2 regions of the Kaistia sp. SLG-1 genome follow, and region 1 is predicted to be linked to the other one. Evidence: predicted binding sites of a transcription regulator. Region 1 holds the regulator's gene; the other holds the start of a gene.

Region 1 (4,482 bases):
TCCCCTCCTTCGGATGAAACCACGGAAATGGGTGCCAAAAATCAAAAGTGCCACCCGAGGCCGACGCGCCGGGCAGCACCTTTTTGCGTTGCCCTTATATCACGGTCGTGACGTTTTGTGTCAATGAAAACGGCGGCGGAGGGGCCTCGGCGGCGGCTAAGCGATTGACCCGACTCACGGTTCGGGGCCGAGACCGCAAGTTGGGGAAAACGCAAGGATCCACATCTAGGATTCCTGCCGACTCTTGTCACCGAGTCAGGCCATATAGTATCTTAATAACCGTTAAGATACGAAATATCGAGCCGGTACCTCCCCCTGACCCAAGTATCGCGTTCAAAGTCGTCATGCCCCCTGGCCGACGACCGCGACAGGATTCCGGGTATCGCTCCGACCGACAAGGACACGCTATGACTTGGACGGACGAACGGGTTGAGTTGCTGAAGAAGCTCTGGACCGACGGTTTGAGCGCGAGCCAGATCGCCTCGGAGCTTGGCGGCGTAACGCGCAATGCGGTCATCGGCAAGGTACATCGGCTGAGCCTGTCGGGTCGCGCCAAGCCGGCTTCGACGCCGGTGGCTCGCGCCCGCAAGCCTGCGACGACCAGCAATGGCCGATCCGCAACGACGGGCCGCCCCAATCCTGTCAGGCCGCTGGTGGCGGGCAATACCGCGCTGAAGCCGCTCGGCCAGATCGTGCCGGAACCGCGGCGCATGCCCCGCCCGGCCGGCTCGGACGACGTCGTCGTGCCGATCAGCCTGCATGCCACGATCCTCACGCTCACCGAACAGACCTGCAAATGGCCGATCGGCGACCCGAGCACCGAGGATTTCCATTTCTGCGGCCAGCGGTCGAACTCCGGCATTCCCTACTGCGAATATCATTCGCGCGTCGCCTACCAGCCGGTGCATGACCGCCGCCAGAAGAAGGCCGTCGGCGCCTGATCGCGCCGGCCTGACGCTGGCTCCGGCGCCTGGCGCGCCGACGAGACCAGCCGCAATCCCGGCCGTGCCGTCCTCCATCGAGGCGCACGGCCGATTTGTTTTCCGGCCTCCCCTTGCCAACAACAGAAAGCCGCGCCGGGATTCTGTCCCGCACGCGGCTTCTTGTTCTTTAGCTCTTGAAGGCGGATCCGAAGCTCGCCCCTCACCTCTCCCTGAGGGAGAGGTCGACGCACGAAGTGCGGCGGGTGAGGGTTTACGGTCTATCCGGAGGGTTCCCTAAACCCTCTCCCGGACCTGCGGTCCGACCTCCCCCTCAGGGGGAGGCGAAGGCAGGAGGTGGTCCTCCCCGGAAGAAGCCGTGCCGGAGGCAGCCACGGCAGCCCCCCGGACTATCTCGCATCTGGCGACCCTCCCTCAAGGGGAGGGTTCACGCGGAGTGGTTGCCTCAGGCCATCGCGAACTGGTCGTCGAAGGAATAGCCGGAGCCGCGCACGGTGCGGATCGGATCCTTGACGCGGCCGCGGTTCACCGCCTTGCGCAGGCGGCCGATATGGACGTCGACGGTGCGCTCGTCGACATAGACGTCACGACCCCAGACCCCATCCAGCAACTGTTCGCGTGAAAACACGCGGCCGGGGCTCTTCATCAGATATTCGAGCAGGCGGAACTCGGTCGGGCCGAGATGCAGCTCGCGCCCCGAGCGGCGGACGCGGTGCGTCTCGCGATCGAGCTCGATGTCGCCGGCGCGCAGCAGCGTGGCGATCACCTCGGGCCGCGAGCGGCGCAGGATCGCCCGCACGCGCGCCATCAGCTCCGGCACGGAGAACGGCTTGACGACATAGTCGTCGGCGCCGGTGGCGAGACCGCGGATGCGCTCCTGCTCCTCGCCGCGGGCGGTGAGCATGATCACCGGCAGCGTGCGCGTGGCGTCGCGGGCACGGAGCCGGCGGCAGAGCTCGATGCCGGAGATCCCCGGCAGCATCCAGTCGAGCAGCAGCAGGTCGGGCACGGTTTCGAGGAGGCGCATCTCGGCGTCATCGCCGCGCGGCACGACCTCGACCGTGTACCCTTCCGCTTCCAGATTGTAACGGAGGAGGAGGCTCAGCGCCTCCTCATCCTCGACGATCATAACGCGTGGCGTCATTCACGAATTCCTGGGGTGTGGCTGACGATACCGTCAGTTCTTCTCATAGTTGACGGCAGTCGTGCTCGACTCGTCCTGCTTCGGGCGGTCTTCGGCGAGCACCTGGCCGGTGACGACATAGTAGACCGTCTCGGCGATGTTGGTGGCGTGATCGCCGATGCGCTCGATGTTCTTGGCGCAGAACAGGAGATGCGTGCAGAAGGTGATGTTGCGCGGATCTTCCATCATGTAGGTCAGAAGCTCGCGGAAGAGCGACGTGTACATGGCGTCGATTTCTTCGTCGCGCTTCCAGACTTCATAGGCCTGGTCGACGTCGCGGCTCGCATAGGCGTCCAGCACGTCCTTGAGCTGGGTCAGCGACAGCTCCGCCATGTGCTCGACGCCGGTGTTGAAGCGCTTCGACTGGAGCTGGCCATCGAGCGCCATGACGCGCTTGGCGATGTTCTTGGCCAGATCGCCGATGCGCTCGAGATCGCTGGCGATGCGCTGCGCCGCGATGACTTCGCGCAGGTCCATCGCCATCGGCTGGCGCCGGGCGATGATCATGATGGCGCGCTCTTCGCATTCGCGCTGCAGTGCGTCGAGCTTCTTGTCGTCGGCGATCACCTGCTTGGCGGTGGCCGTGTCGACCCGGATCAGAGCACCGACGGCAACGTCGACCAGGCGCTCCGCCATGCCGCCCATCTCGGCGATGCGGCGGGCGACGTCATTGAGCTCTTCGTCGTAGCGGGAAACAATATGTTCGGACATCTCGTGCTCCTACGTCCGCCCGGCCTCAGCCGAAGCGTCCGGTGATGTAGTCCTGGGTGCGCTTGTCGCTCGGCGACGTGAAGATCTTCGTCGTCTCGTCGAACTCGATCAGCTCGCCGAGATACATGAAGGCGGTGTAGTCGGAGACGCGCGCCGCCTGCTGCATGTTGTGCGTGACGATGGCGATCGTGTAGTCGGTCGTCAGCTCGTCGATCAGTTCCTCGATCTTCGCGGTCGAGATCGGATCGAGCGCCGAGCAGGGCTCGTCGAACAGCACGACTTCCGGCCGCACCGCGATGGTGCGGGCGATGCAGAGGCGCTGCTGCTGGCCGCCCGAGAGGCTGAGGCCGCTCGAATGCAGCTTGTCCTTGACCTCGTTCCAGAGCGCGCCGCGCGTCAGCGCCGCCTCGACCCGGCCGTCCATCTCGGAGCGCGAGATGTTCTCGTAGAGGCGGATGCCGAAGGCGATGTTCTCGTAGATCGACATCGGGAACGGCGTCGGCTTCTGGAACACCATGCCGACGCGGGCGCGCAGCATGTTGCGGTCCTGGTCGGGGTTCAGCACGTTCTGGCCGTCGAAGATCACCTCGCCCTCGGCGCGCTGGCGCGGGTAGAGGTCGTACATGCGGTTGAGGACCCGCAGCAGCGTCGACTTTCCGCAGCCCGACGGGCCGATGAACGCCGTGACCTTCTTCTCGTAGAGCGGCAGGTTGATCGTCTTCAGCGCCAGGTTGTCGCCGTAGAAGAACTTCAGATTACGGATCGAGATCTTCTCGGCCATGCCGGCCGTGTTCATCGCGGTCTGGGTCATTTGGAAGCCTTGGGGCTGAGGAAGGCGCGGGCGACGATGTTGAGTGCCAGCACGGTAAAGGTGATGAGGAGGGCGCCGGTCCAGGCGAGCTTCTGCCAATCCGGATAGGGCGACAGCGCGAACTGGAAGATGGTCACCGGCAGCGACGACATCGGCGCGTTGAGGTTGGTGCTCCAGAACTGGTTGTTCAGCGCCGTGAAGAGCAGCGGGGCGGTCTCGCCGGAGACGCGGGCGATCGCCAGCAGCACGCCGGTGACGATGCCGGACATCGCGGCCTTGTAGGCGACGTGGCGGATCATGACCGAGCGCGGCAGGCCGAGCGCCGCGGCCGCTTCACGCAGCTGGTTCGGCACCAGGTTGAGCATGTCTTCCGTGGTGCGGACGACGACCGGGATCACCAGGATGGCGAGGGCGACCATGCCGGCGAGCGCCGAGAAGTGGCCCATCTGGACGACCATGACCTCGTAGACGAACAGGCCGATGACGATCGAGGGCGCCGCCAGCAGGATGTCGTTGATGAAGCGGACGATCGTCGTCAGCTTGTTGTTGCGGCCGTATTCCGACATGTAGGTGCCGGCGAGGATGCCGATCGGCGTGCCGATGATGACGCCGCCGAAGGTCATCAGGAGGCTACCCCAGATGGCGTTCAGCAGGCCGCCGGCCGAGCCGGGCGGCGGCGTCATTTCCGTGAACACCGCCAGCGAGAGGCCGCTGAGGCCCTGGTAGAGCAGCGCGCCCAGGATGAGCACCAGCCAGGCCAGGCCGAAGGCGGTGGCGCCGACGGAGAGCGTCAGCAGGACGGCGTTGCCGCGCCGGCGGCGGCGATAGATCGCCTG
Region 2 (4,482 bases), 720 kb from region 1:
CGTAGAGCTCGCGCGGCGTACCCAGCTGGACGAGGCGGCCGTCGCGCATGACCGCGACTTTGTCCGCGATCGACAGCGCCTCTTCCTGATCGTGGGTGACCAGCAGCGTGGCGATGCCGGAGGCGCGCTGGACCCGCAGGATCTCGTCCCGCATCTCGACGCGCAGGCCGGCATCGAGCGCCGAAAGCGGTTCGTCGAGCAGAAGGCCGCGCGGCTCGAAGACGAGCGCGCGCGCCAGCGCCACGCGCTGCTGTTGCCCGCCCGAGAGAGCCGCCGGCAGGGCGTCGCTGCGGCTGCCCATGCCGACGCGCCCGAGCATGTCGACCGCCCGGGCGCGGCGTTCGGCCTTGGCCATGCCGCGCACCTTGAGCGGATAGGCGACGTTCTCCCAGAGCCGCATATGCGGGAACAGGGCGTAGTTCTGAAACACCACGCCGAGCCGGCGCGCTTCCGGCGGGAGAGAGCTGACGTCCCTCCCCTCGACTAGAACCCGGCCGCTCGACGGCATGACGAAGCCGGCGAGCAGCTTCAAAAGGGTCGACTTGCCCGAGCCCGACGCGCCGATGATCGCCAGCAATTCGCCCCGGCCGATCTCGAGCGAGATGTCGAACACGCCGGTCGTCGTTCCCGGATAGGTGTAGTTGACGGCTTCATAGCGGAGCGTCATGCGGATTTCGTCTTGTTGGCTTGAGCGAACTGGGCCGTCAGGCTGCTGGTGAGCGCGGCGAGGATGGCGAGGAACAGGAGAACCAGGGTCGCCGCGCAGGCAAAGCCGGTCGCCCCGTAGAAGGCCTGCAGCAGCACGACCGGATAGGTTCGCGACAGGAAGCCCGAGACAAGGTTCGAAAGCTGGAACTCGCCGATCGAGAGGCCGGCGGCGGTCAGCATCGCGGAGAGCAGGCTAGTCCGGAGCAGCGGAAAGGTTACGTCGCGCAGCCGCGCCGGAAAGGAGGCGCCGAGCGTCGCGGCGGCGTGCTCGTATTCCTCGAGGTTGAGCTGCTCCATGTCGGCGACGAGCGCAGTCACCGTGTAGGGCAGCGTCAGGACCAGATGGCCCGCCGCGAGCAGCCAGAAACTGCCGAGCCACGGCAGCGCGTCGGATGAAAAGACCAGGATGAAGCCGAAGGCGAGCACCAGTTCCGGCACGGCCACGGGCAGCAGCGTGACCAGCCGGGCGGCAAACCGAACACCGCCCTTCGCACCCGCCTGGATCGCATAGGCGAGCGGCAGCCCGACGACCAGGTTCAGAACGCAGGTGGTGCCGACGATCTGCAGGCTGGTGAAGAAGGCGCGGCGGAAGCTCGGGTCTCCTGCGACCTCCTGGAACCAGCGGACGGTAAATCCGCTGGGCAGGAGCGTGTTGCTCCAGCTCTCGCCGAAGGATCCAAGCCCCAGCAGCAGCACGGGCGCCGCCAGAAAAATCAGATAGGCAATCGCAACGATAGGCAAGTCGGCCCTCCTTGCTGTCGAGGCGCCCGGTTACCCCTGCTTTCTACCGCCCGCGTATGTAAGCTAAATGACAGTCGTAAGGTATATTACGGAATCTGGAAGATTCGCCCGGCAATCCGGTCGAGGATCGCCTCGACCGTGTCGACAACAGGCACGCCGGCGACGGGCGGCGCCTCGCTCGTGGCGAGCACGAGACGGTTGAACTGAAGCCCCAGCGCCATTTCCGACAGGGTGCCGACGCCGCCGCCGATCGCCACGAGCGCGAGGCACGCGCGGGCGATGATGGCGTTGCGAGCGGGGCCGATCCCGGTGGCGATGGGAATGGCGACATAGGGATTGGCGGCTTGCCACTCGTCGTCGGGCAGAATGCCGATCGGCAACCCGCCCGCCGATGCGTGCCCACGGCAGGCGGCTTCCATGACGCCGTTCTTGCCACCGCACAAAAGTTGCAGCCCGTGCTCGGCCAGCGCGGCGCCGAGCTTTTCCGCCAATTCGCATTGGCCTGATGTCGCTTCGCGCGGGCCGATGATGCCGATCGGGACACGGCGGAGCGCGCTTCGCTCGGCGAAGCGGAGGAGCGCCTCGGTCGGCGACAGGTCTTCTCCCGAACGTTGCGACGCCTCGGTCTCGACCCACTCCAGACGCGCGGGATCGAAGACCCGATCCCCGCAAAGCAACTTCCGGCTGTCTTCCACCCAATGCAACACTGTCACTTGCCGCCTCGACCCTTTTCCGCTTGCGCCTTGCCGCTGGCCTTCTATTCTCCCATCTGACGTAAGATTTGTGACAATCAAGGAAGTTAGATGACATACGGGGATCGGCAGAGCGACGGCATGACCGCCCGCCAGGCCGAGATTGTCGCGATCGTCGCCGAGCAGGGCTACACGACGCTGGAGTCGCTCGCGAACCGCTTCTCGGTGTCGATGCAGTCGGTCCGACGCGACATCATCCAGCTCGACCAGATGCGCCTTCTCCAGCGCTTCCACGGCGGCGCCGGCCCTTCGGACAACACGGTCCGGCTCGGCTACCAGGAGAAACGGTCGCGCTCGGCGGAGGCGAAGACACGGATCGCCAGGAAGGCGGCCGAGCTGGTGCCGGACGGCGCGACGATCTTCCTCGATTCCGGCACGACCATCGAAGCGCTGGCGCAGCAGCTGCGCGGCCGCAGGACGGGGCTCCGCATCTTCACGACCTGTCTTGCCACGGCGATGGTCGTGGCGGGCGAGCCGGATATCGAGCTTCACGTCATCGGCGGGACCTCCCGCGGCGCGGACGGTTCGCTCGCCGGCGCCGGCACGGTCGCTACCCTGTCGACGATCCGCTTCGATTTCGCCTTCATCGGCTTTTCCGGCTTCGACGACGATGGAGCCGTCATGGACTACGATCTCGAGAAGATCGCCGTGAAGCAGGCGGCGATGCGCCGGACGAACAATGCCATCCTGCTCGGCGACCAGTCGAAGTTCGAACGGCACGCCATCGCCCAGATCGCGCCGCCCCGCGCCTTCGCCAAACTCGTGAGCGATGCTGCGCCGCCCGACCGGCTGGCGGAGGTATTCTCCGCCTCAGGCCTCGAGATCCTCATCGCCTGAACGCCGTCCAGTCTCCCCAAACGATACAGCCCTCGAACGACGGATCGCTCGAGGGCTGCAGGCCGTTTCCCCTTGATCGGGGAACCGAAGACAGAAGTGAGCCGGCTTTAGACAGGTCGCTTGTGGATCGGCTCGGCGCGGTGCCAGTTGGCGAGGATGCGGCCGTCGGTGTGCGCCTGCTTCGCCCAGCGGATGCCGTTGCCGATCACCTTGTGGACCATCTCGTTGTGATAGATCGGGAAGGTCTCGTGGCCGGGGCCGAAATAGAAGATCCGCCCGCGCCCGCGCTGGAACGTGCAGCCGCTGCGGAAGACTTCGCCGCCCGAATACCAGGACACGAAGATCAGCTCGTCGGGCTGCGGGATGTCGAAGGGCTCGCCATACATCTCCGAGGCCTCGATCTCGAAGAAGGGCGGCAGGCCCTCGGCGATCGGATGCGACGGGTTCAGCACCCAGACGCGCTCCAGGTCGCCCTCGGGCATCTCACGCCAGGAAAGATTGGCGTTGGTGCCCATCAGACGGCGGAAGAGCTTCGAGTGATGGCCGGAATGCAGCACGACCAGGCCCATGCCCTTCAGGACGCGCTGCTGCACCCGGTCGATCAGCCCGTCGCTGACCTCGTCATGCGCCATGTGGCCCCACCAAAGCAGGACGTCCGTATCTTCGAGAAGCGCATCGGGCAGGCCCTCGTCGGGATCGTCCAGCGTGCCGCGACGGATCTCGAAATCCTCGTGCGCGAGCCCGGCCGCGATCGCGCCGTCGATGCGATCCGGATAGATCTTCTGGACCTCCGGATGAAGCTGCTCGTGGCGGCCTTCATTCCAGATTGTAACCTTGATCGTCATGCTGTCCTCAGTTTCCAGGGAGCTTCAGTCAGGAGCGATGGACGGCCTGGCCGTCCGCGCCAAAGAGGTGGCAGGCCGTGCGGTCGATGGAGAATCCGACCCGGTCGCCGGGCCGGATCGAGACGTCGCCCTCGACGCGGGCCATGATGGGATCGGCCAGCGAGCCGACCGCCAGATAGGTCTCGACGCCGAGGCGCTCGACGACGGCGATCTCGGCCTCGAAATCGCGATCCGATCCCTCGGCGAGCCTCAAATGCTCCGGCCGGATGCCGAGGCGCGCGGGACCCGCCGGCAGGGCCGGCCCCGGATCCGGCAGATCGATCGACCATCCCTCCGGCGTGGCCAGCCGTATCTGGCCGTTGCCGGGCCGGCTGAGCTCGACCGGGATAAGGTTCATGCGCGGCGAACCGATGAAGGTGGCGACGAAGGCATTTTCCGGCTGGTGGTAGAGCGTGATCGGGGCTGCTTCCTGCGCCACCTTGCCGCCGTTCAGGACGACGATCCGGTCGGCCATGGTCATCGCCTCGACCTGATCATGCGTGACATAGACCGCGGTGGCGCCGATATCGCGATGCAGGCGCTGCAGCTCGGCCCGCATC

What was found. Region 1 encodes PhoB, which activates phosphate uptake and scavenging genes when phosphate is short. Its sites were predicted from a motif close to TGTCATNNANCTGTCAT; they were not measured.
Region 2: the regulator PhoB is predicted to act here: its motif matches at 2,222-2,238, upstream of AC6HZP_RS06780 (TIGR00725 family protein).

Annotation. Positions count from the first base shown of each region.
Region 1 covers NZ_AP048544.1:816,600-821,081, reverse strand. The annotation lists gene AC6HZP_RS03690 (GcrA family cell cycle regulator) at 408-941, shown strand; gene phoB (phosphate regulon transcriptional regulator PhoB) at 1,387-2,085, opposite strand; gene phoU (phosphate signaling complex protein PhoU) at 2,119-2,835, opposite strand; gene pstB (phosphate ABC transporter ATP-binding protein PstB) at 2,861-3,646, opposite strand; gene pstA (phosphate ABC transporter permease PstA) at 3,643-4,482, opposite strand, start outside.
Region 2 covers NZ_AP048544.1:1,534,301-1,538,782, reverse strand. The annotation lists gene AC6HZP_RS06790 (ABC transporter ATP-binding protein) at 1-667, opposite strand, end outside; gene AC6HZP_RS06785 (ABC transporter permease) at 664-1,449, opposite strand; gene AC6HZP_RS06780 (TIGR00725 family protein) at 1,536-2,144, opposite strand; gene AC6HZP_RS06775 (DeoR/GlpR family DNA-binding transcription regulator) at 2,253-3,038, shown strand; gene AC6HZP_RS06770 (ThuA domain-containing protein) at 3,146-3,883, opposite strand; gene AC6HZP_RS06765 (ABC transporter ATP-binding protein) at 3,912-4,482, opposite strand, start outside.